DNA from 3 places in the Hydrogenophaga sp. SNF1 genome. Region 1 is predicted to be linked to each of the others. Evidence: predicted binding sites of a transcription regulator. Region 1 holds the regulator's gene; each other region holds the start of a gene.

Region 1 (7,829 bases):
TACACCGACTGGACCATCGGTCACGTGCACTCGGGCGCCCTGGGCTGGGTCGGCCTGGTGACCATGGGCTCCATGTACTACCTGATCCCGCGCCTGTACGGCCAGAAGAAGATGTATTCGGTGCCCGCGATCGAGCTGCACTTCTGGATCGCCACCATCGGCATCGTGCTCTACATCGCCGCCATGTGGATCGCTGGCGTGATGCAGGGCCTGATGTGGCGCGCCGTCAACCCCGATGGCAGCCTGACCTACACCTTCGTCGAATCGGTCAAGGCCACCTTCCCGTTCTACGTGATCCGTCTGGCCGGGGGCGTGCTGTACCTGGCCGGCATGTGCGTGATGCTCTGGAACACGGTGATGACGGCGCGCAACGGCCGCATCGAGCCGGTGAGCATTCCGGCCGCCCAACCCGCCCACGCCTGAGGTGAATCGCATGTCGCAACAAGACAAACCCACCGGCTTCACGCACGAGCGCATCGAGACCAGCAACTTCCTGATGATCGTGCTGATCGTCCTGGTGGTCTCGGTCGGCGGCCTGGTCGAAATCGTGCCGCTGTTCTTCCAGAAATCCACCACGCAGCCGGTGGAAGGGCTCAAGCCCTACACCGCCTTGCAGCTCGCGGGCCGCGACGTTTACGTGAAAGAGGGCTGCTACAACTGCCACTCGCAGATGATCCGCCCCTTCCAGGCCGAGACCCTGCGCTACGGCCACTACTCGGTGGCCGGCGAGTTCGTCTACGACCGCCCGTTCCAGTGGGGCAGCAAGCGCACCGGCCCCGACCTGGCACGCGTGGGCGGCCGCTACAGCGACGAATGGCACCGCATCCACCTGAACAACCCGCGCGACGTGGTGCCCGAGTCCAACATGCCGGCCTACAGCTGGCTGGAGAAGAAACCCGTCGATGCCGCTGGCCTGCCTGCGCGCATGAAGGCGCTGCGCACCCTGGGCGCTCCCTACAGCGACGAGGAGATCACCGCCTCCAGCGAGGCGGCGAAGGGCAAGACCGAGATGGACGCGCTCATCGCCTACCTGCAGGTGCTGGGCACCGCTTTGAAATAGCGAGAGGCTGCCATGGACATCAACACCCTGCGTTCCATCGTCACCGTCATCAGCCTGCTGGTCTTCCTGGGCATCGTGGTCTGGGCCTGGTCGCGCCGCAACCGCGAGCGCTTCGACGAGGCCGCCCGCCTGCCGTTCCAGGACGAATGAGCCACCCCCACACACGGGAACCATCATGAGCGATTTCACCAGCGACTTCTGGTCTATATACGTCGGCGCCATCACCGTGGTCAGCATCCTGGCCTGCGGCGTGTTGCTGTGGGTGGCCGGCACCACCAAGGTCAAGCCGGGCCAGGACAACACCACCGGCCACGTGTGGGACGGCGACCTGCGCGAACTCAACAACCCCCTGCCGCGCTGGTGGGTCTGGCTGTTCGTCATCACCATCGTTTTCGCCCTGGCCTATGGCCTTCTGTACCCCATGTACGGCCGCTACGCGGGCGTGCTGGGCTGGACCTCCAGCGGCCAGCACACCGTCGAGGTGCAGCGCCACCAGGAAGCCATCGCGCCGCTGTACGCGCAGTTCCACGACCAGCCGCCCGAGCGCCTGGCCGGCGACGCGCAGGCCATGGCGATCGGCGAGCGCCTGTTCATGAACCAGTGCGCCCAGTGCCATGGCTCGGACGCGCGTGGCTCCAAGGGCTTCCCCAACCTCACCGACAGCGACTGGCTGCACGGCGGCGAACCCGCGGCCATCGAGACCACCATCACCCAGGGCCGCCACGGCGTGATGCCGCCCATGGCCGCGGCCGTGGGCAACGCCGATGACGTGCGCAACGTCGCCCATTACGTGCTCAGCCTGTCCAACAGCCCGCACGACCGCGTGCGCGCCTCGCAGGGCCGCACCAAGTTCGCCGCCTGCGCGGCCTGCCACGGCATGGACGGCAAGGGCAACACCGCGCTGGGCGCACCCAACCTCACCGACGGCGTGTGGCTGCACGGCTGGGGCGAGGAGGCCATCGTGCGCGCCATCACCAACGGCATCGACAACCGCATGCCGGCGCAGAACCAGCTGCTCAACGCCGACCAGATTCGCGTGCTGACGGCCTACGTGTGGGGCCTGTCGAACCGGCCCGCCAAACCCTGAGGACCCGGCGGCGGCCCGCGCGCCGGGCCCGCCAGACGACATGAAGACCATTCCGATCCAGCCCGCGCCGCCCGGCGACGACGAGGAAATCGTCGTTTCGCTCTATGCCGCGCAGGAGAAGATTCAGCCGCGCTCGGTCACTGGCGTGTTCGCGCGCTGGCGCTGGTTCTTCGTGTGGGCCACGCAGCTGGTGTTCTACGGCCTGGCCTGGCTGCCCTGGAACGGCCGCCAGGCCGTGCTGTTCGACCTGGAGGCGCGGCGCTTCTACCTGTTCGACCTGATCCTGTATCCGCAGGACTTTATCTACCTCACCGGGCTGCTGGTCATCTCGGCGCTGGCGCTGTTCCTGTTCACGGCGGTGGCCGGGCGCCTGTGGTGCGGCTTCACCTGCCCGCAGACGGTGTACACCGAAATCTTCATGTGGATCGAGCGCCGGGTCGAGGGCGATCGCTCCGCCCGGCTGCGCCTGGACGCCGCGCCCATGAGCGCGGCCAAGTTCGGCAAACGCGCGCTCAAGCACGGGCTGTGGGGCGCGCTGGCGCTGTGGACGGGCTTCACCTTCGTTGGCTACTTCACGCCGATCCGTGAGCTCGCGGGATTGGTGGCCAGCCTCTCGCTCGGGCCCTGGCAAACCTTCTGGATCCTGTTCTACGGCCTGGCCACCTACGGCAACGCGGGCTTCCTGCGCGAGCAGGTGTGCAAGTACATGTGCCCCTACGCGCGCTTCCAGAGCGCCATGTTCGACCGCGACACGATGATCGTCACCTACGACGAGGGGCGCGGCGAGCCGCGTGGCGCGCGCAGCCGCAAGGCCGACCCCAAGGCCCTCGGCCTGGGCAGTTGCGTGGATTGCACCCTGTGCGTGCAGGTCTGCCCCACCGGCATCGACATCCGCAAAGGCCTGCAGTACGAGTGCATCAGCTGCGCGGCCTGCGTGGACGTGTGCGATGAGGTGATGGACAAGGTCGGCTACCCGCGCGGCCTGATCCGCTTTGCCACGCAGAACGGTGTCGCCAAGGGCTGGAACCGCGCGCAGATGCTGCGCCGCGCCCTGCGCCCGCGCGTGCTGGTCTACAGCGGCGTGTTGCTGGCCGTGTCGCTGGCGGTGCTGGGCAGCCTGTGGCTGCGCACGCCGCTCAAGGTGGACGTGATCCGCGACCGCGGCGCGCTGGCGCGCGAGGTGGAACAAGGCCGCGTCGAGAACGTCTACCGGCTGCAGATCATGAACGCCACCGAGGTGGCGCAGACCTACGAGCTGCGCGTGGAAGGCCTGCCGGGCATCGCCCTGGCGTCCGGCGATCGTGTGGAGGTGGCGCCCGCCGAGGTGCGCGCCGTCGCCGCGCGGGTCCAGGTGCCGCCCGGCGCGGCCGCGAGCGGCTCGCACCCCATCCAGTTCGAGGTGCGCGCCGCCCAGGACGAGCGGGTGCGGGTGCGTGAGAAGAGCACCTTTCTCGTTCCCCGATAACGCTTCCGCAGGAGACCCCATGAACCCCGATCCGATGAGCACCGACGCGCCCGAGCCCTGGTGGCGCGTGGGCCCCATGTGGCTGGTGGTGGGCGGGCCGCTGGTGGTGGTGGTGGCGGCCATCGGCACCGCCGTCATTGCCATCGAGGGCGCCGACCCGGTGCTCGACAAGGCCGCCTACCAGGCCACGCTGGAGCAGGCGCGCCGCCTGCAGGGCGCGCAGCGCGACGAGGCCCTGATCGGTCTTCAGCCCGCGCACCAGGCGCGCAACCACGCGGCCTCGCCCGTGGTCCGCGAGGGTGGCCACTGACATGGGCCGCCGCTGGATGTGGGTGGGCTGGCCGTCCTTCCTGATGGCCGGCGTGCTGGAGATGCTGGTGTTCGCGGTGGTGGACCCGGGCGAATTGCACTGGCAGGGCGTCGCGCTCGACTGGTCGCGCCCCGCCGTCTACACGGTGGCCTTCTTCGTGTTCTGGGCGGTGACGGCGGTCGCTTGCAGCCTGAGCCTGTGGCTGGCCCTGCCACCGCAGGACGCGCTCAGGAGCAGGTCTGCGGATTGACGATGCGCCGCAGCGCCTCGGTGTCCTTGATGTGCACGTAGCGCTGCTTGACGTCGATGATGCCGTCGTCGACGAACTTGGAGAAGGTGCGGCTCACCGTCTCCAGCTTCATGCCCAGGTAGCTGCCGATCTCCTCGCGCGTCATGCGCAGGTTGAACTCGGACGGCGAGAAGCCACGCGCCTGCAGGCGCTGCACCAGGTTGAGCAGGAAGGCCGCCAGCCGCTCCTCGGCGCGCATGCTGCCCAGCAGCAGCATCACGCTGTGGTCGCGCACGATCTCGCGGCTCATGATGCGGTGCACGTGGTGTTGCAGCGGGGTGAACTGGCGCGACAGTTCTTCGACCTGGTTGAAGGGCATGACGCAGACCTCGGCGTCTTCCAGCGCCACCGCGTCGCAGGCGTGGTGGTCGCTCACGATGCCGTCCAGGCCGATGATCTCGCCCGCCATCTGGAAACCCGTGACCTGGTCGCGCCCGTCGGCGGTGGTCACGCAGGTCTTGAAGAAGCCCGAGCGCACGGCGTAGAGCGAGGTGAAGCGATCGCCGACGGAGAACAGGGCTTCGCCGCGCTTGACGCGCTTGCGGGAGGAAATCAGTGTGTCGAGCTGGCCCATTTCCTCCGCGCTCAGGCCCATGGGCAGGCAGAGTTCGCGAAGGTTGCAGCTTGAGCACGCCACTTTGATGCGTTGCGCGTCCATGTGCGTCGTTCCTGAGTGCATGACAGGGAGCGAGCATACCCCTTTGGGTCCGGGATCACAGGGCCGCTTGACCAGGATCAAGGCGTCTGGACACGCCAGCCGGCACAGTGGGGCCATGCCAGAAGGACCCGCCGTGAGCCATGTGATCCCCGATGAACTGCTGCGTCGCTTTGACGTTCCGGGGCCGCGCTATACCTCTTACCCCACGGCCGACCGCTTCGTGGAGGCCTTCACCGAGCAGGACTACCGCCTGGCGCTGGGACAGCGGCGGGCCGGGTCGATGGCACTGCCCCTGTCACTGTATGTGCACATCCCGTTCTGCGAATCGGTGTGTTACTACTGCGCTTGCAACAAAGTTATTACAAAGCACCATTCGCGCGGCGCCGAGTACCTGCGCCACCTCTCGCGCGAACTGGACCTGCAGATCGAGCACCTGGGCGCGGGCCAGTCGGTGTCCCAGCTGCACCTGGGCGGCGGCACGCCCACCTTCCTGAGCGATGCCGAGCTGGAAGACCTGATGGCCATGCTGCGGCGCCACTTCGCGCTCGCGCCGGGCGGCGAGTACTCCATCGAGGTGGACCCGCGCACCGTGAGCGCCGAGCGCCTGCGCGCGCTGCACCGCCTGGGTTTCAACCGCCTGAGCTTCGGTGTCCAGGACTTCGATCCCGCCGTGCAGAAGGCCGTGCACCGCGTGCAGCCGGCCGAGCAGGTATTCGCGCTGGTCGACGCGGCGCGGCAGATCGGCTTCGAGTCGGTCAATGTGGACCTGATCTACGGCCTGCCGCTGCAGACGCCCGAGTCCTTCCGGCGCACGCTGGCGCAGCTGCAGGCCCTGCGGCCGGACCGCGTGGCGCTGTACGCCTACGCGCACCTGCCGGCGCGCTTCAAGCCGCAGCGGCGCATCGTGGCGGCCGAGCTGCCGGGCGCGGCCGACAAGCTGGCGATGCTCTCGGCGTCGCTGGACATCCTGCGCGCGGCGGGCTACGTTTACGTCGGCATGGACCACTTCGCCCTTCCCGACGACGCCCTGGCCGTGGCCAAGCGCCAGGGCCGGCTGCACCGCAACTTCCAGGGCTACAGCACCCAGCCCGATTGCGACCTCATCGCGCTCGGTGTGTCGGCCATCGGCCGGGTAGGCGCCACCTACAGCCAGAACGCCAAGACCCTGGACGAGTACGTGGACCTGCTCGACCAGGGCCGCCTGCCCATCGTGCGCGGCCTGGCGCTCACGCGCGACGATGTGCTGCGCCGTGCGGTGATCATGTCCCTGATGTGCCAGGGCGAACTGCAGTTCGAGGCCATCGACCTGGGCCACCTGATCGACAGCCGCCGTTACTTCGCCAATGAGCTGCGCGCGCTCGAGCCCTTCGTGGACGAGGGCTTGGTCACCCTGGACGAGCAGGGCGTGCAAGTGACCGAAACCGGCTGGTACCTGGTGCGCGCGATCGCCATGGTGTTCGACCGCCACCTGCAGGCCGACCAGGACCGCGCGCGGTTTTCAAGGATTCTCTGAGCGCGCCGATGTCCGGTTCCCTGTTGATCACGGCGCTGCTCATGGGCCTGGTGGGTGGGCCGCACTGCATTGCCATGTGCGGCGCGGCCTGCGCGGGCATCGGCCGCGCGGCCGGCGAGCGCGGCACGCGCGCGCTGCTGGCGTTCCAGCTCAGCCGCGTCGCTGGCTACGCCAGCGTGGGGGCGCTGGCGGCGGGCTCGGTGCAGGGGCTGGCCTGGCTGGGGGCGCATACGCAGGTGATCCGGCCGCTGTGGACCATGTTCCACGTCGCGGCCCTGCTGCTGGGCGCCTGGCTGCTCTGGCGGGCGCGCCAGCCGGCGTGGATCGACGGCGTGGGCCAAGGCATCTGGCGCCGCGCGAAACCCGCCATCGCGCGACTCGGCCCGCGCGCGCCCTGGGTGCTGGGCTTCGGCTGGGCGCTCATGCCCTGCGGCCTGCTGTATTCGGCGCTGCTGGTGGCCTCGCTCTCGGCGGACGCGGTGCAGGGCGCGGCGGTGATGGCGCTGTTCGCCATCGGCTCGTCGGTGTCGCTGTTCGCGGGGCCCTGGCTGCTGCTGCGCCTGCGCGAGGCGCGCTCGGGCGCCTGGGGCATCCGTCTGGCGGGGCTGGCGCTGCTGCTGGCCTCGGGCTGGGCTCTGTGGATGGGCATCACCCAACCCACGGGGCTTTGGTGCCTGTGAGCGCACCAGCCACGGGCAGCGGTCGTTGAGCGTCAGGTCGTGGCACGACCAGGGAGCGTGGCCAGCACCAGGCCCAACACAGCGATACCGAAAGCCAGCAGTTGCAGGGCGCTGAGGCGCTCACCCATGAAGACCACGCCAATGAGCGCCGCGCTGATCGGCAGCATCACGGTGAACACGCCGGCCTGCGAGGCGGGCACGGTCTTGAGCCCGGTCATCCACAGCCACACCGTCCACACGCTGGCCGCCAGCGCATAGAACACCAGCAGGCCCCAGGTGGGCAGGGCCACGGCGCCGAAGTCGAAGCGCAGTGCGGCCCACACGCCCAGAGGCGTGACCAGCGCCAGGCCCCACAGGTTGATGATGGCCGAGATGCGCTTGGGGCCCAGGCCCTCGGTGAGGCGCTTGCCGATGACGACGTAAGACGCCTCGCACACCACCGCTGCGAACACGAGCAGGTTGCCCAGCAGGGCCTGGCCACCGCCCGCGGCCGGGCCGGCCCCCTTGTCGAGCGAGAACAGGCCGATGCCCAAGGCCGCGCAGGCGATGCCCGCCGCGCTGCGCGCGCCGATGCGCTCGCGCAGGAAGATGGCGCTGAGCACCGCCACCACGGCGGGAATGGAGGACATCACCACGCCCGCAGCCACCGCGGTGGTCAGGCTCACACCGTAGAGCATGCAGATGGAGAACAGGAAATTGCCCAGGAAGGACTCGAGAAAGAGCAGGGCGCGCGTGCGCGGGCTCAGGGGCGGCTCGTCGGCGGGCTT
Region 2 (7,829 bases), 1.1 Mb from region 1:
CGTTCTTCGTTCCTGTCATTTCTTCGTCGCGAGGTCGCCGTTGACCACCCCCGCATCCCCCCCACCCCCGTCCCGGCGCTGGTCGCTCAACAGCCGGGCCACGCGCGGCGTGCTGTACCAGTTGCTCGCCCTGGCCCTGCTGGGCCTGGGCCTGTGGTACCTGGCGCACAACACCCAGATCAACATGCAGGCGCGCGGCATCCAGAGCGGCTTTGACTTCCTGGGCGCCAGCGCCGGTTTCGACATCGGCGAAACCCTCATCCAGTACGACCCGAGTCAGAGCTACGGCAAGGCCATCTGGGTCGGCGTGCTCAACACCGTCAAGGTCGCCCTGGCGGGCATCGTCCTCACCACCCTGCTCGGCGTCGCCCTGGGCGTGGGGCGCTTCTCGCGCAATGCCCTGGTGCGCGGCCTGTGCTACGGCTATGTCGAGCTCTTCCGCAATGTGCCGCTGCTGCTGCAGTTGCTGATGTGGTACCTGGTCTTCATCGAGCTGCTGCCCGCCTCGAACGAGGCCATGTCGATGGCCGGCCTCGTCTACCTCAGCAAGGGGGGCCTGTCGGTCCCCTGGCCCACGGCCGGCGTGGGCGCGGTGATCGCCGGCCTGGCCGTGGGCGCCGTGGCCGGCGTGCTGTGGCGCCAGCGCGTGCAGCGGCGCTTCGAGGCCACCGGCCAGGACGGCGACCGCCTCTGGGTGCCGCTGGTCCTGCTGCTGGTGTGCGCCGTGCTGGGCTGGGTGGTGGCCGGCATGCCGCGCGAGTGGAGCGTGCCCGAGCAGCTGCCCTTCATGGTCGACGGCGGCCTGGCCCTCACGCCCGAGTTCCTCGCGCTGCTCATCGGCCTGACCACCTACACCGCGGCCTTCGTGGCCGAGGTGGTGCGCGGCGGCATCCAGTCGGTGAGCCGCGGCCAGGACGAGGCCGCCTCCGCGCTGGGCCTGAGCCCGCGGCAGAAGATGAAGCTCGTGGTGCTGCCCCAGGCCATGCGCGTGATCATTCCGCCACTGACCAACCAGTACCTCAACCTCACCAAGAACTCCTCGCTCGCGGTGGTGGTGGGCTACCCCGATGTGGTCTCCATCGCCAACACCACCATCAACCAGAGCGGCCGCGCGGTGGAGTGCATCGCCATCATCATGCTGGTCTACCTCAGCACCTCGCTCACCACCTCGCTGCTGATGAACTGGTACAACCGCCGCATGGCGATCAAGGAGCGTTGATCGCCATGGGCACGCAGTTCCAACCCATCGCGCCCCGGCCCTCGCCGGTGCGCCAGTCCGGCCCCCTGGTGTGGGCGCGCCGCAACCTCTTCGCCGACTGGAAATCCAGCCTGTTCACGCTGATCATCGGCGTGGTGCTGGTGTGGGCGCTGCCCAGGCTCTGGCAATGGGTGATCGCCGGCGCCGTGTTCCAGCCCGATCCCAACGCCTGCCAGGCCGCGCGCGGCGTCGGCGCCTGCTGGGGCGTCATCGCCGAGAAGTACCGCGTCATCCTGTTCGGTCGCTACCCCTACGACGAGCAGTGGCGCCCCCTGGTGGCCACGCTGCTGATGGTGGCCACGGTCGTGGTCAGTTGCATGCGCGTCTTCTGGACGCGCTGGCTGGCGCTGGTCTGGGTCGCCTCCCTGGCCGGCTTCTTCGTGCTCATGGGCGGCGGCGTGCCGGGCCTGTCCAAGGTGCGCACCGAGCTCTGGGGTGGCCTGCCGCTCACGCTCATGCTGGCCGTGCTGTCGCTGTTCCTGGCGTTCCCGCTCGCGGTGCTGGTGGCCCTGGGCCGGCGCGCCAGGCTGCCCGCCATCCGCACCATCAGCGTGCTCTATGTCGAACTGGTGCGCGGCGTGCCGCTGATCTCGGTGCTGTTCATGGCCTCGTTCATGTTCCCGCTGTTCGTGCCCCAGGGTGTCACTGTCGACGTGCTGGTGCGCGTGGTCGCGGGCCTGACCCTGTTCATCGCGGCCTACATGGCCGAAACCGTGCGCGGGGGCCTGCAGGCCGTGCCCAAGGGCCAGTTCGAGGCGGCCGACTCGCTGGGCCTGGGCTACTGGCAGGCGCAGCGGCTCATCGTGCTGCCGCAGGCCCTGTCCATGGTGGTCCCCAGCATCATGAACACCTTCATCTCGCTGTTCAAGGACACCTCGCTGGTGACCATCGTCTCGCTCTACGAGCTCACCGGCGCGCTCGCGCTGGCCCTGAACTCCGACGTGCAGTGGCGCCCGTTCAAGCTCGAGGCCTATTTCTTCATCACGCTCATCTATTTCTCCGGCTGCTTCGCCATGTCGCGCTACAGCCTGTGGGTCGAAAAGCAGCTTGCCGCCAGCAAGGCGCGCTGAAAGCACAACATGCCAGAACAATCCCCCGCCATCATCCGGTTCGACAAGGTCAACAAGTGGTACGGCAACGACTTCCACGTGCTGCGCGACATCGACCTGTCCGTCGCCAAAGGCGAGCGCATCGTGATCTGCGGCCCGTCGGGCTCGGGCAAGTCCACGCTGATCCGCTGCATCAACCGTCTGGAGGAACACCAGCAGGGCGTCATCGAGGTCGACGGCGTCGAGCTGCGGGACGACATCAAGGCCATCGACCAGGTGCGCAAGAACGTGGGCATGGTCTTTCAGCAGTTCAACTTGTTCCCCCACCTCACGGTGCTGGAGAACCTCACCCTCTCGCCCATGTGGGTGGGCAAGCTGCCCAAGAAAGAGGCCGAGGAACGCGCCATGCAGCAGTTGAAGCGCGTGCGCATCGCCGAGCAGGCCGGCAAGTACCCGCTGCAGCTGTCGGGCGGCCAGCAGCAGCGCGTGGCCATCGCGCGCGCGCTGTGCCTCACGCCCAAGATCATGCTGTTCGATGAGCCCACCTCCGCGCTCGACCCGGAGATGATCAAGGAGGTGCTGGACGTGATGATCGAACTCGCCAACATGGGCATCACCATGCTGTGCGTGACCCACGAGATGGGCTTTGCCAAGGCGGTGGCCGACCGCGTGATCTTCATGGACCAGGGCCAGATCGTCGAACAGAACACCCCCGAGGCGTTCTTCAACAACCCGCAGAACGAGCGCAGCAAGGACTTCCTGTCCAAGATCCTCGGGCATTGACTTGAGGCGGTCATCGCGCGCTGGGAGAATGCGCGCGATCAGAGGCCTGCACCGAGCGGGCCCGGCAAGGAGACCGCCATGCAGCTGCCCGCCCCACCCGCCGCCCGGCGCCTGACCTGGCTGCGCTGGAGCTGCACCACCGCCCTGGGCCTGTCGATGTGGTGCGCGGGCGCCGCCCTGGCCTTCGACCTGCAGGGCCACCGCGGTGCGCGCGCCCTCGCCCCCGAGAACACGCTCAGCGGCTTCCAGCGCGCGCTCGCCATCGGCGTGAGCACGCTGGAGCTGGACGTGGTGTTGAGCGCCGAGGGCGTGCCCATCGTCTCGCACGACACCGCGGCCAACCCCGACATCACCCGCGACCCGTCCGGGCGCTGGCTGCAGTCGCGCGGCCAACCCTTCCACCAGCTCACGCTGGCGCAGATCGGCGAGCTCGACGTGGGCCGCATCAACCCCGCGAGCCGCTACGCGCGTGACTTCGCGCAGCAGCAAGCAGTGGACGGCGAACGCATCCCCACGCTGGCCGCTGTGTTCGAGCAGGTCAAGCGCCTGCGCGCCGACCACGTGCGCTTCAACATCGAGCTCAAGCGCAACCCCGAGCGCGCGCACGAGTCGCCCGAGCCCGAGGCCTTCGTGCGCGCCGTGCTCGAGGTGGTCCGGACCGAAGGCATGGCCTCGCGCACCAGCCTGCAGAGCTTCGACTGGGGCCTGCTGAAGATCGCCCAGCGCCTGGCGCCCGAGCTGCCACTGGCCTTCCTGAGCGCGCAGCGGCCCCGCTTCAACACCCTGCACAGCGGCACCTGGAGCGCCGGCCTGCGCGAGGCCGACTTCAAGGACGCGCCGGCGCTGCTCGCCGCCGCCGGGGCGCGCTTGTGGTCGCCCCATTTCAACGACCTCAACCGCACGCTGATCGAGCGCGCGCGCGAGGAAGGCCTGCGCGTGATCCCCTGGACCGTGAACGAGTGGCCCGACATGGAGCGCCTGATCGACTGGGGCGTCGACGGCCTCATCACCGACCACCCCGACCGGCTGCGGGCCGTGATGGAGCAGCGCGGCATGACCCTGCCGCCGCCGGTGGCGCCCATGGTGGCGCGGCAGAATTGAGCGCCATGCGCCCCCCTTCCCTGCTCCAACCCGTGGCCGATGCCCTCGCCGGCCTGCGCGAGGGCTCGCTCTCGCCCGCCCAGGCCAGCGAGCGCCTGCGCGCGCAGCACGACCTGTTCGCTGCCCTGCCCCCGCGTTTCGCCGAGGTGCTGGGCAATCTGCTGGACCGCCTCGAATCCAGCGCGCTGTTCGATGGCGAAAGCTGCTCGTTCAGCTCGCGCGAGCTGCACGACAGCCTGCAGTACTGGATCGACAAGGCCCAGGCGCAGCTGGCGAACGCCTGAACCGCGCCGGGGAACTTCCCGCCCGCCCCGCGGCTCATTCCCGCGCGCTCGCACACGCCTGGCGCCCCCCGGACACCCGAAAGAACGAACACCATGCCCGCCACGAACCGTCGACAACTGCTGTTGGCCAGCGCCGCCCTGGCCCTGCCCCTCGGGGCCCTGGCCCAGGCCAAATCCCCCCTGCCCCCGCTGCAGGTCTGGAAGGACCCCAACTGCGGCTGCTGCAAGGACTGGGTGAGCTACCTGCAGGCCGACGGCTTCACCGTCCAGGTCTACGACAGCGGCAACACCGCCGTGCGCCGCCGCCTGGGCCTGCCCGAACGCTACGGCTCCTGCCACACCGCCTTGATCGGCGGCTATGTCGTCGAAGGCCATGTGAACGCGCGCGAAATCCGCCGCCTGCTGGCCGACAAGCCCCAGGCCCTGGGCCTGGCCGTGCCCGGCATGCCGGTGGGCAGCCCCGGCATGGACGGCCCCGACTACGGCGGCCGCCAGGACCCCTACGACGTGCTGCTGGTGCAGCGCGACGGCACGGCGCGGATCTACCAGTCCTATTTCAAGCGCAGCTGAGCCCCCGAAGGGGCGCCCGCCCCCTGGGCGCCCGACGCCGAGGGCATTTGATCTGGGTCAAACCCGGCGCCGGAAAATGCACCGGGCCCCGAGGCCGTACTACATATCGGCGAGGTAATGCCGATAGCGCATGGGTGAGGCGGCCGACCACAGCGCCGCCCCTCCCCCAACCACCATCTCATGCGCGCCAACCTGCCCGTCTCCCAACAGGAATACGTCATCCCCGATGGCGTCACCCTGGTCTCCACCACCGATCTGCAGAGCCACATCACCTACTGCAACCCGGCATTCGTCGCGGTCAGCGGTTTCAGCCGCGAGGAGCTGATGGGCCAGCCGCACAACATCGTGCGGCACCCCGACATGCCCCCCGAGGCCTTTCGCGACATGTGGGAGACGCTGCGCTCGGGACAGCCCTGGTCGGCGCCGGTGAAAAACCGCCGCAAGAACGGCGACCACTACTGGGTGATGGCCAACGCCACCCCCGTGGTGCAGAACGGCCGCACCGTGGGCTACATGTCCGTGCGCACCAAGCCCACACGCGAGCAGGTGCAGGCGGCCGAGGCCCTGTACGCCCGCCTGCGCGCCGAGCGCGACCAGGGCCAGGACCGGTTGAGCCTGCGGCGCGGCCAGGTGGTGCAGAAAGGCCTGTCCGGCCTGCTGCGGCGCGCGCTGCGGCCCAGCCTGGGCCGCGCCATCGGCGGCGTCTGCGTGGCACTGGCCGTGGCCGGTGTGCTGGTCGGCGAGATCGGCGCCCGCCTGGGCCTGGTGGCCCACCTCGTCATGGCCCTGCCCCTGCTGGCGCTCGCCCTGCTCGCCGCCTGGGCGCTGCGGCGCCAGACCGTGCAGCCGCTGGCGCAGGCCGTTCGCTTCGCCAACACCATGGCCGCGGGCGACCTCACCTCGCGCCTGGCCCTTCGCGGCCCGGCCGAATTCGGCGACCTCGCCGTGGCACTGAACCAGCTCAACGTCAACCTGCAAGCGGTGGTGGCCGACGTGCGCCATGAAATCGAGGGCGTGCAGGTCGCCAGCCACCAGATCTCCAGCGGCAACCACGACCTGTCCTCGCGCACCGAGGCGCAGGCCGGCAACCTGCAGCAGACGGCGGCGTCCATGGAGCAGATGAACAGCACCGTGGCCCAGAGCGCCAGCACCGCGCAGGAAGCGGCCCAGCTCGCGCAGCGCGCGGCCGCGGTGGCGCGCGAAGGCAACAGCGCCATGTCGCAGGTGGTCACCACCATGGCCGAGATCAGCCGCGGCTCGGCGCGCATCGGCGAGATCATCCAGGTCATCGACGGCATCTCGTTCCAGACCAACATCCTCGCGCTCAACGCGGCGGTGGAGGCCGCGCGCGCCGGCGAACAGGGCCGCGGCTTCGCCGTGGTGGCCGGCGAGGTGCGCCACCTCGCGCAGCGCACGCTGGACGCGGCCAAGGAAATCAAGGCCCTGATCGAGGATTCGGCCGACCAGGTGCGCCGCGGCAGCGAACTGGTGCACGGCACCGGCCAGACCATGACCCAGGTGGTGGGCGCGGTGGAGCAGGTCAACGCGCTCATCGGCGACATCACGCACGCTACGCGCGAGCAGTCCAGCGGCATCGCGCAGATCAACCAGGCCGTGGGCCAGCTCGACTCGGTGACGCAGCAGAACGCTGCCATGGTGGAGCAGCTCGCCGCGGCCGCGAGTTCGCTGCAGTCGCAGGCGGAGGTCATGCACCAGGCGGTGCAGGTGTTCCGCCTGCAGCCGCGCGGCAGCGCCGCGGACTGAGGGCCGGGCGGCCGGCGACTCTCCCTCATACCCCGGCCTTCCTACACGTCCCTCTCGACCCGTCCCTCTCGACCCGTCCCTCTCGACCCGTCCCTCTCGACCCGGCCTTCTCGACCCGGCCTCGCGCGCCAGCCTCTCGCGCTGACCGACCCGCGCGGGCCGCCTGGCGCAGGCATTTCGCGCCGCCGCGGCGGCGTTTCACGGCGCGCCCGCGCCGTTTCGTCTCAGCCCCGTGGCGCACGCGGGGCCGGCGGCCGACAGTGCGGTCTCCCCGCCCACCGGAGACCGCCATGCAGCTCACCCCCGTCATCGCCATCCACCTCAGCGCCGCGCTCGCGGCCCTGGCCATCGGGCCGGTGGCGCTGTGGGCGCGCCGCACCGGCCACCCGCGCGCGGTGCTGCACCGCGCGGCCGGCTACGCCTGGGTCACGCTGATGCTCATGGTCGCCGTCACCGCCGTGTTCATCCGCGATTTCCGCCTGCCCAACGTCGCCGGCTACACGCCCATCCATCTGCTGGTGCCCATCACCCTGGGCACGCTGGCCCTGGCCTTCTGGCACCTGCGGCAGGGGCGCATCCGCTCGCACCGGCTGACCATGATCGCGCTGTACCTCAGCGCCTGCATCGTCACCGGCGCCCTCACGCTGCTGCCCAGCCGCTACCTGGGCCAATTGGTCTGGGGCCAGTGGCTCGGACTGCTTTGACCTTCACCCCTCCCCCCACCCACCGGAGCAACCGCCATGAACACCCTCTCGATCGACAAGGACCTCGAACGCACCGCGCGCCGACGCGTCGCCGCCCGCATGGGCTGGACCCTGCACGCCCTGGTGTTTCTCGCCGTCAACGCCGGCCTGGTCTACCTCTCGCTGCGCAGCGGGCGCGATTGGGCCGTCTACCCCGTCCTGGGCTGGGGCCTGGGCCTGCTGATCCACGGCCTGGCCGTGTGGGTGCGCCTGGGCGGCGGCGGCCTGTACGAGCACTGGATGGACCGGGAACGCGAACGCCTGCAGCGCGACCGCG
Region 3 (7,829 bases), 1.4 Mb from region 1:
CGAAGCCCTTGGCCTGGCCGAACACTTCGTAACTCAGTTCGCTCGCTGGGGGAGGGTCGCTTCGCGGGGCGGTGGCGCTGGCGGCGGGCGCCGGTGGCGCGGCGGCGAACGCGGGGCCACTCCCCTGGGGCCCGAGCGCCGCGGCGAAAGCTGCCAGCACGCCGGCGCCCAGCGACAGCCACGGGCGGGGTCTCGGGGCCACGGGTTGCTTGTGTGGATTCATGGCTGGTCGGACCGGGGCGCCGCTTCGCGGTGCCCGAGATCGGCGCTCAGCCGACGGGCGGCGTCGCGCAGCGCGGTCGCCGGGCCGCCGTCCCAGTCGGTGTCCAGGGTGGCCACCGAACCCAGCACTACCATGGCCAGCACCATGCGGCCCTGCACGTCGAACACCGGGGCGCCAAAGCCGGCCACGCTGGCCTGCAGGCTGTGCACCACGCGCGCCACGCCACGGCGGCGCACCTCGTCGAGCATTTCCTGCACCTCGGTCATGGAGGTGGGCAGGTCCAGCGGCAAGGGGCCGTTGCGCGGCAGCTTCTTCAGGCGCGCGAGTTCCTCGCGGATCATGGGGCCGACGCGCTGGGCGTCGTGGCCCTCGTCGCCCATGAAGGCGGCAAAGCAGCGGCCGGTGGCGGACGACAGCAGGGGCATCACGTCGCCCAGGCGCAGCGCCACGGGCACGGCCTGGGGCGCCTCGGTCCAATGCACCATGGTGGGCCCCTGGTTGCCCCAGACGGCGATGGCCAGGGTGTGGCCCGTGAGCGGCAGCAGGGCGTCGATGCGCTCGCGCGCCAGGCGCACGGCGTCGATGCGCGACAGGCTGGCCAGGCCCAGGCGCAGCGCGGCCGGGCCCAGGTCGTAGCGGGTGCTGGCGCTGTCCTGCGTGACCAGGCCCAGGCGCTGGAAGCTCACCAGGTAGCGGTGGGCCTTGGCCGCGCTCATGCCCGCGGCGGCGGCCAGGTCGCGCAGCATCAGTGCGCCGCTGGCCCTCGACAGGGCGTTCAACAGTTCAAAGCCGACCTCGACCGATTGGATGCCCGCGCGCTGGGGTTCGCTGTCGTCGCTCTCGTTGGCGGGGCTTTGGTCTAGAATCTCGCTCTTACGCATAGGTTAATCGATTTCACTATCCGTAATTATCGCCCCAAAGCCCCCGGGGCACCCATCCACTCAAGAGGCAGCAGGAGATACGCATGAAACTCGCCACCTACAAGGACGGCTCGCGCGACGGACAACTGGTGGTGGTCTCGCGTGACCTGAGCACGGCCCATTATGCGACCGGCATCGCGAACACCCTGCAGCAGGCCCTGGACGACTGGAACTTCATCAGCCCGCAGTTGCAGGACCTGTACGTGACCCTGAACCAGGGCAAGGCGCGCCACGCCTTCCCCTTCGATCCGGCCATGTGCATGGCGCCGCTGCCGCGCGCCTACCAGTGGGCCGACGGCTCGGCTTACCTGAACCACGTGGAGCTGGTGCGCGCCGCGCGCAACTCCGAGGTGCCGGCCAGCTTCTACGAAGACCCGCTGATGTACCAGGGCGGCAGCGACGACTTCATCGGCCCGATGGACGACGTGGTGGTGCCCAGCGAGGACTACGGCATCGACTTCGAGGCCGAGATCACCGTCATCACCGGCGACGTGCCCATGTGCGCGACGCCCGAGCAGGCGCTCGAGGGCATCCGCCTGGTGATGCTGGCCAACGACGTGTCGCTGCGCAACCTGATCCCCGCCGAACTGGCCAAGGGCTTTGGTTTCTTCCAGAGCAAGCCCGCCACCGCCTTCAGCCCCGTGGCCGTGACGCCCGACGAGCTGGGCGACGCCTGGCAGGGCGGGCGCCTGCACCTCACGTTGCAGAGCACCTGGAACGGCCGCAAGGTCGGCATGTGCGAGGCCGGCCCCGAGATGACGTTCCACTTCGGCCAGCTCATCGCCCACATCGGCAAGACGCGCAACGTGCGCGCCGGCTCCATCGTCGGCAGCGGCACGGTGAGCAACAAGGGCGTGGAAGTCGATGGCCGCAAGGACTGGCCCAAGGGCTACAGCTGCATCGCCGAGAAGCGCGCGATCGAGACCATCCTCGACGGCAAGCCCTCCACCGCCTTCATGAAGTACGGCGACACCATCCGCATCGAGATGAAGGGCAAGGACGGCCAGTCCATCTTCGGCGCGATCGACCAGAAGATCGCGCCGCTGGCCAAGGCCTGAATCCGGCCCAGGGCGCGGACCGCGCCCGATCAGCGCTCGGCGCGCGTTTGGCAGTCCAGGCAGCGGTCGGCCGTTGGCTGCGCGTGCAGGCGCGCGGCGGGTATTTGCACACCGCAGTCCAAACACAGGCCGTAGCTGCCGTCGGCGATGCGCGCGAGCGCGGCGTCGATGGCGGCCAGTTCGCCCGCTTCGCGCTCGCCCAGCACCGAGCCGAGGTCGAAGGCCGGGTCCGCGACGGCGTCGTTGTCGTCCGCCGCCCGGGCGCGCTTGTCGGCCGCCACCTCGGCGCGGCTGCGGACACCGCCGCGCTGGGCGTACAGGCGCTCCAGCAGCGCCTGGCGCGCGGCTCGCAACTGGATCTCGAAGGTGTCGGAAATGAACGTGGTCATGGGGGCCTCCTGCGTGCCCGCCATCTTGGGCCCGGGCGGCACCGTGGCGCTTGATGCAGGTCAAGCACAATCGATCGGTTCAGGACCAGACGACCATCAGGAGACCACCATGAGCCCGACCATCGACTACAGCCGCTACCAGACCCTGGAGATCAGCCGCCGCGGCCCGCTGGTGAATGGCACGCCCAGCGTGCTCGACATCCGTATGCGCGCCGACGGCCCCGGCGGCAACGGCAAGCTGCCCACCGCCGGCCATGAAGGCCACTGGGAGCTCAGCGAAATCTGGCGCGACGTGGGCCGCGACGACAGCGTGCGCGCGGCCGTGCTGCGCGGCAGCGGCATGGGCTTTTCCGGCGGCGGCGACCTGGCCCTCGTGCAGGACATGGCGACCGATTTCGAGGTGCGCTCGCGCGTCTGGAAGGAAGCGCGCGACCTGGTCTACAACGTCATCAACTGCGACAAACCCATCGTCAGCGCCATGCACGGCCCGGCCGTGGGCGCGGGCCTGGTGGCCGGCCTGCTGGCCGACATCTCCATCGCCGCGCGCAGCGCCAAGATCGTCGACGGCCACACGCGCCTGGGCGTGGCCGCGGGCGACCACGCGGCCATCGTCTGGCCGCTGTTGTGCGGCATGGCCAAGGCCAAGTACTACCTCATGCTGTGCGACGCGGTGAGCGGCGAAGAGGCCGAGCGCATCGGCCTGGTCTCGCTGGTGGTTGACGACGACCAGCTGCTCGACAAGGCCTACGAGGTGGCCGATCGCCTGGCCGGCGGCAGCGCCAGCGCGATCCGCTGGACCAAGTACTCGCTCAACAACTGGCTGCGCCAGGCGGGCCCGAGTTTCGACACCTCGCTCGCGCTGGAATTCATGGGTTTTGCCGGGCCCGACGTGCGCGAAGGTGTGGCATCCTTGCGCGAGCGCCGCGCGCCGCGCTACGGCGTCGACGGCTGATCCCCGGTCCTTTCATCGAGGAGTTCGCCATGAGCGATGCGTCCGCCAGCGGCTTCGGCAAGTTCGTGCCGGGTTTCGATTTCCTGCAGAACCTGGCCACGCAGGCCGCCGGCGGCATCGCTCAGGGCATCGGGCAGAACATCCCGCAACTGCCCAACCTCAGCCACTGGGTGGCGCCCACCTTCAACGTCGAGGAACTCGAGAAGCGCATCGAGGAGCTCAAGGCCGTGCACTACTGGCTGGACCAGAACGCCAAGGCCCTGGGCGCCACCATCCAGGCGCTGGAGGTGCAGAAGATGACCCTGTCCACGCTGAAGTCCATGAACTTCAGCATGGGCGACGTGGCCAATGCGCTCAAGCTCAAGACGGCCGAGGTTGCCGCCAAGGCCAACCCCTTCCCGGGCCTGGAGGTGCCGCCGCGCACCTACGGCACCACCGAAGCGGCCAAACCCGCGCCCGCGCCCACGCGGCGCAAGCCGGCGGCGAAGAAGGTGGCGGCCAAGGCCGACAAGGCCGCGTCGGCCGCTCCGGCGGGCGGCGTGGTCGACCCACTGCAGTGGTGGGGCGCGCTGTCCCAGCAGTTCCAGCAGATCGCGACCAACGCCCTGAAGGACGCGGCCAAGCAAGGCGCGCTGGACACCACGCGCCAGGTCGCCACCGACCTCACGGACGCCGCCGTGAAAACCGCCACCGGCCTGGCGGGCCAGGCCGCGCGCAGCGCCGCCGGCACCGTGGGCCGCGGCATGGGGGCGGCGGCGGGCGTGGGCCGCGCGGCGGCGCGTGCCGTCTCGTCGGGCGCCCGGGCGGCACCCGCCAAGAAGGCGGCGCCCCGCAAGGCGCGCGGCAAACGCGCTTGAACCCGCGGGCCCAACGAGGCTCGAACTCCGCATGAAACGTTTCCCCCAGGCGCACGCCACCCACCCGCAATGGCGCATGGCCGCTGCCATGGTGGTGGCGCAGCTGCGCGCGCAGATGGCCCTGCCCGACCACGCCAGCCAGCCCTCGCTGGGCCTGCTCTACATCACCGACCACTACGCTGGCGAGGCCGAGGCCCTGCTGGAGTGGATGAGCGCCGAGCTGCCCGAGGTGACCGACTGGGCCGGCACCGTGGGCGTGGGTGTCTCGGCCAGCAACGTGGAGTACTTCGACGAGCCGGCCCTGTCGGTGATGCTGTGCGACCTCAGCCCCGACCAGTACCGTGTGTTCAGTGGCGTGGCCCCGCTGTCGGCCAGCGGACGCGCGGACGGCGGCGAGGGCTTCGTCGCCCACACGGCGCTGGTGCACGCGGACGCCGGCACGCCCGAGGTGGGGGAGCTGATCGCCGAAATGGCCGAGCGCACCGGCAGCGGCTACCTGTTTGGCGGCCTGGCGGGCAGCCGCGGTCCCACCCTGCAGTTCGCGCTGGGCAGCGCGGGCACCCTCAGCGGCCACGGCGCGGCCAGCGGTGTGTTCCACGGTGGGCTCAGCGGCGTGGCCTTCGGGCGCGGTGTGGGCATCGTCTCGCGCGTCACGCAGGGCGCGCAGCCGATCGCGGCGACCCATGTGGTCACCGAATCCGACGGTCACCTGGTGGTCCGCCTGGACGGCGAGCCCGCCCTGGACGTGCTGCTGCGCGAACTGGAGATCTCGCTCGATCACCCCGAGCACGCCATGCGGCGGCTGCGCCACACCCTGGTGGGCGTGACCCGTCCTGGCCCAGACGGCGCCCCGCTCGCGCCGAGCGAGGCCTCGCACCGGCGCGGCGCCTTCGGGCACGAGGTGATCGTGCGCCACATCATCGGCCTGGACCCGGTGCGCCGGGGCGTGGCCATCGCCGAGCTGGCGCCCGAGGGCTCGCGGCTGGCCTTCTGCGAGCGCCATGTGCAGGCGGCGCGCGCCGACCTCATGCGCGTGTGCGCCGAGGTGCGCGAGGAGCTGGAGCCGGAGGAACTGCTGTTCGGCGCGGGCGCGGCCGAGGTGGAGGCCGCGCCGCGGCCGGCGCGCTCCATCGCGGGCGCGGTGTACGTGAGCTGCGCGGGCCGCGGCGGGCCGCACTTCGGCGGGCCGAGCGCCGAGCTGCAGATCGTGCGCCACGCGCTGGGCGACGTGCCGCTGGTGGGTTTCTTCGCCGGTGGCGAGATCGCGCACCACCGGCTCTACGGTTACACCGGCGTGCTGACGGTCTTCGTGCGCGAGGGCTGAGCCGTCAGCGGCGCTGGCGCGCGCGCTCCAGGGCGCGCTGCGCGTCGTCCGGCGTCATGCCATAGCCGTCGGCGAAGGCCGCCACGCTCAGGCCGCTCGATTCGAACGCCCGCAGCAGCGCGGCCTCGCGCGCGATGCGCGCGCTGGCTTCGTCCAGCGCGGCCTCGGTGGCTGCGTTGATCGCCTCGTCGCGCCCGCGCACCAGCGTGGCATAGGCCTCGCGGCCCAGACCGCTGGCCTCGAAGGCGCGCGCGATGCGCTGGCGCAGCTGCGGCGCCAGGTCCTCGGGGCTGCGCGACTGGCGGCGGCGGTACACCTCCACGATGGCGTGGTGGCGCTGCTCGGGGGCGACCACCTCCACCGCCTGGCCCTGCAGGTCGCGGCGCGGCTGGCCCGAGCCCACGGCGTTGAGGTAGCGCGTGCTGCGCGTGTGCAGGCCCAGGGCGGCCTTCAGGGCCTCGGCTTCCAGCGCGTCGCCGTGCGCGGCGATCAGGTCTTCGAAGATGCCGCGCTTGAGCGGGCGCGGCTCGTCGCCGAACAGGGCGGGGTGCCACTCGGCCAGCTGCGCCAGCAGCGGGTGGCGCGGCGCGGACGGGGCCTTGGGCGTCTTGGGGCCCTGGCGCGGGCGCCGGGGCGGGGGTCGGGTCTCGTTCATGCAGGGGTCGGTTCGACAGGCAAGCCCGCGATCATGCCAGCGCTGCGGCCGGTTCAGCGGCGCAGGTGGGTGAAGGCCTCGAATTCCCAGCTGCGCATGGCCAGCACCAGGGTGTAGCCCTCGCGGTCCTTCTCGGCCAGTTTCTGGTCGGTCTGGTGCTGCTGCGCGAAGTCCTGCGCCACGCGCTGCAGGCGCTCCAGGAACAGCGGCGCCAGCGTGCGGCTCACCGAGCCGTGCACCAGCATCAGGCCCTCGCCGGGGCCGTCGAAGCCGCCCGCGAAGTAGTCGAGCAAGGCGTGTTCGCGGAAGAAGTTCATCACCGCGCCGTGCGGCCGCCAGCGGAAGGTCTTGGCGAGCTTGAGGCGGTAGCGGTTGAGCGGACGCAGCTCGATGATGCCGATGCGGTCGAGCTGGGCCAGGAACTTCACGCAGTCGGCTTCGCTGAGCCGGTAGGTGCCGGTGATCTGCTCCACCGTCCATTGGCTCAGCACGCAGATGGCCACCAGCAGCAGCTTTTTGTCGGCCACCACGGCCCGCTCCTGCGCGGGCGTGAGCTCGGTCACCAGCGGCTGCGCGTCCGCCACGCGGCGCGCGAGCTCGGCGAAGTCGAGCTTGAGCGCGCGGCAGATGGCGTCGATGCGCGAGAGCGACATGTCGCCCTTGGCCAGCATGCGCTTGACGCTGGACTCGGCCATGCCCATGGCGCGCGCCAGGTCGGCGTAGGTCATGTGCGCGGATTTGAGTTCCCGCTTCAGGGCGGTGACGAGGTCGGCGGTGGTGCTCATGGGCGTTGAGAGTATCGAAATCCGGTACCGTGCATGATGCCAGCCGATCCCGTATCGAAATCCGCCCGGTGGGTGGTGTGGGCGGGCAGAATCCGCCGCGCGCCTTTCCGGCGCCCACCCAGAGGAGCAGACGCCATGACCACCGCCACGCTGTCCCCGGACACCGGCGCCGCGCCCGGGGCCCCGGGCCACAACCAGTTCGCCCTGCTCAAGCAGCGCCGCTTCGCGCCCTTCTTCTGGACGCAGTTCCTCGGCGCCGCGAACGACAACCTCTTCAAGTTCGCCTTCACGGTGCTGGTCACCTACCAGCTGCAGATCGGCTGGCTGCCCGCCAGCCTGGCGGGCCTGGTGATCGGCGCGCTCTTCATCCTGCCCTTCCTGCTGTTCTCGGCCACCAGCGGCCAGCTCGCCGACAAGCTGGACAAGCGCTCGCTCATGGTCTTCGTCAAGCGGCTGGAGATCGGCATCATGGCGCTGGCCGCCTGGGGCTTCTTCGGCCAGCACATCGCCGTGCTGCTGGCCTGCACCTTCCTCATGGGCCTGCATTCCACCCTGTTCGGGCCGGTGAAGTTCGCCTACCTGCCGCAGCACCTGAGCGAGCGCGAGCTCACCGGTGGCAACGGCATGGTGGAGATGGGCACCTTCGTCGCCATCCTGCTGGGCAAC

What was found. The regulator FNR, encoded in region 1, switches genes on or off when oxygen is low (the NO sensors DNR and NnrR bind a similar motif). The targets are predictions, from matches to a motif close to TTGATNNNNATCAA.
Region 2: SOM08_RS07595 (PAS domain-containing methyl-accepting chemotaxis protein) is a predicted target of FNR. The motif match lies at 5,093-5,106, and genes of this name have one in related genera.
Region 3: SOM08_RS19560 (TraR/DksA family transcriptional regulator) is a predicted target of FNR. The motif match lies at 2,641-2,654, and genes of this name have one in related genera.

What each region holds. Positions count from the first base shown of each region.
Region 1 is NZ_CP139793.1:2,700,568-2,708,396, forward strand. Features, by position in the region: gene ccoN (cytochrome-c oxidase, cbb3-type subunit I) at 1-423, shown strand, start outside; gene ccoO (cytochrome-c oxidase, cbb3-type subunit II) at 434-1,060, shown strand; gene SOM08_RS12890 (cbb3-type cytochrome oxidase subunit 3) at 1,073-1,210, shown strand; gene ccoP (cytochrome-c oxidase, cbb3-type subunit III) at 1,236-2,147, shown strand; gene ccoG (cytochrome c oxidase accessory protein CcoG) at 2,188-3,612, shown strand; gene SOM08_RS12905 (nitrogen fixation protein FixH) at 3,632-3,922, shown strand; gene SOM08_RS12910 (hypothetical protein) at 3,924-4,172, shown strand; gene fnr (fumarate/nitrate reduction transcriptional regulator Fnr) at 4,150-4,869, opposite strand; gene hemN (oxygen-independent coproporphyrinogen III oxidase) at 4,985-6,382, shown strand; gene SOM08_RS12925 (sulfite exporter TauE/SafE family protein) at 6,391-7,062, shown strand; gene SOM08_RS12930 (DMT family transporter) at 7,095-7,829, opposite strand, start outside.
Region 2 is NZ_CP139793.1:1,569,856-1,577,684, reverse strand. Features, by position in the region: gene SOM08_RS07625 (amino acid ABC transporter permease) at 110-1,219, shown strand; gene SOM08_RS07620 (amino acid ABC transporter permease) at 1,225-2,328, shown strand; gene SOM08_RS07615 (amino acid ABC transporter ATP-binding protein) at 2,338-3,090, shown strand; gene SOM08_RS07610 (glycerophosphodiester phosphodiesterase) at 3,169-4,191, shown strand; gene SOM08_RS07605 (hypothetical protein) at 4,197-4,475, shown strand; gene SOM08_RS07600 (DUF411 domain-containing protein) at 4,569-5,045, shown strand; gene SOM08_RS07595 (PAS domain-containing methyl-accepting chemotaxis protein) at 5,226-6,809, shown strand; gene SOM08_RS07590 (DUF2306 domain-containing protein) at 7,100-7,513, shown strand; gene SOM08_RS07585 (2TM domain-containing protein) at 7,550-7,829, shown strand, end outside.
Region 3 is NZ_CP139793.1:4,079,900-4,087,728, reverse strand. Features, by position in the region: gene SOM08_RS19575 (DUF3108 domain-containing protein) at 1-202, opposite strand, end outside; gene SOM08_RS19570 (IclR family transcriptional regulator) at 220-1,104, opposite strand; gene SOM08_RS19565 (fumarylacetoacetate hydrolase family protein) at 1,188-2,201, shown strand; gene SOM08_RS19560 (TraR/DksA family transcriptional regulator) at 2,231-2,590, opposite strand; gene SOM08_RS19555 (enoyl-CoA hydratase/isomerase family protein) at 2,700-3,542, shown strand; gene SOM08_RS19550 (PhaM family polyhydroxyalkanoate granule multifunctional regulatory protein) at 3,572-4,399, shown strand; gene SOM08_RS19545 (FIST signal transduction protein) at 4,431-5,723, shown strand; gene SOM08_RS19540 (ProQ/FINO family protein) at 5,728-6,378, opposite strand; gene SOM08_RS19535 (helix-turn-helix domain-containing protein) at 6,432-7,163, opposite strand; gene SOM08_RS19530 (MFS transporter) at 7,299-7,829, shown strand, end outside.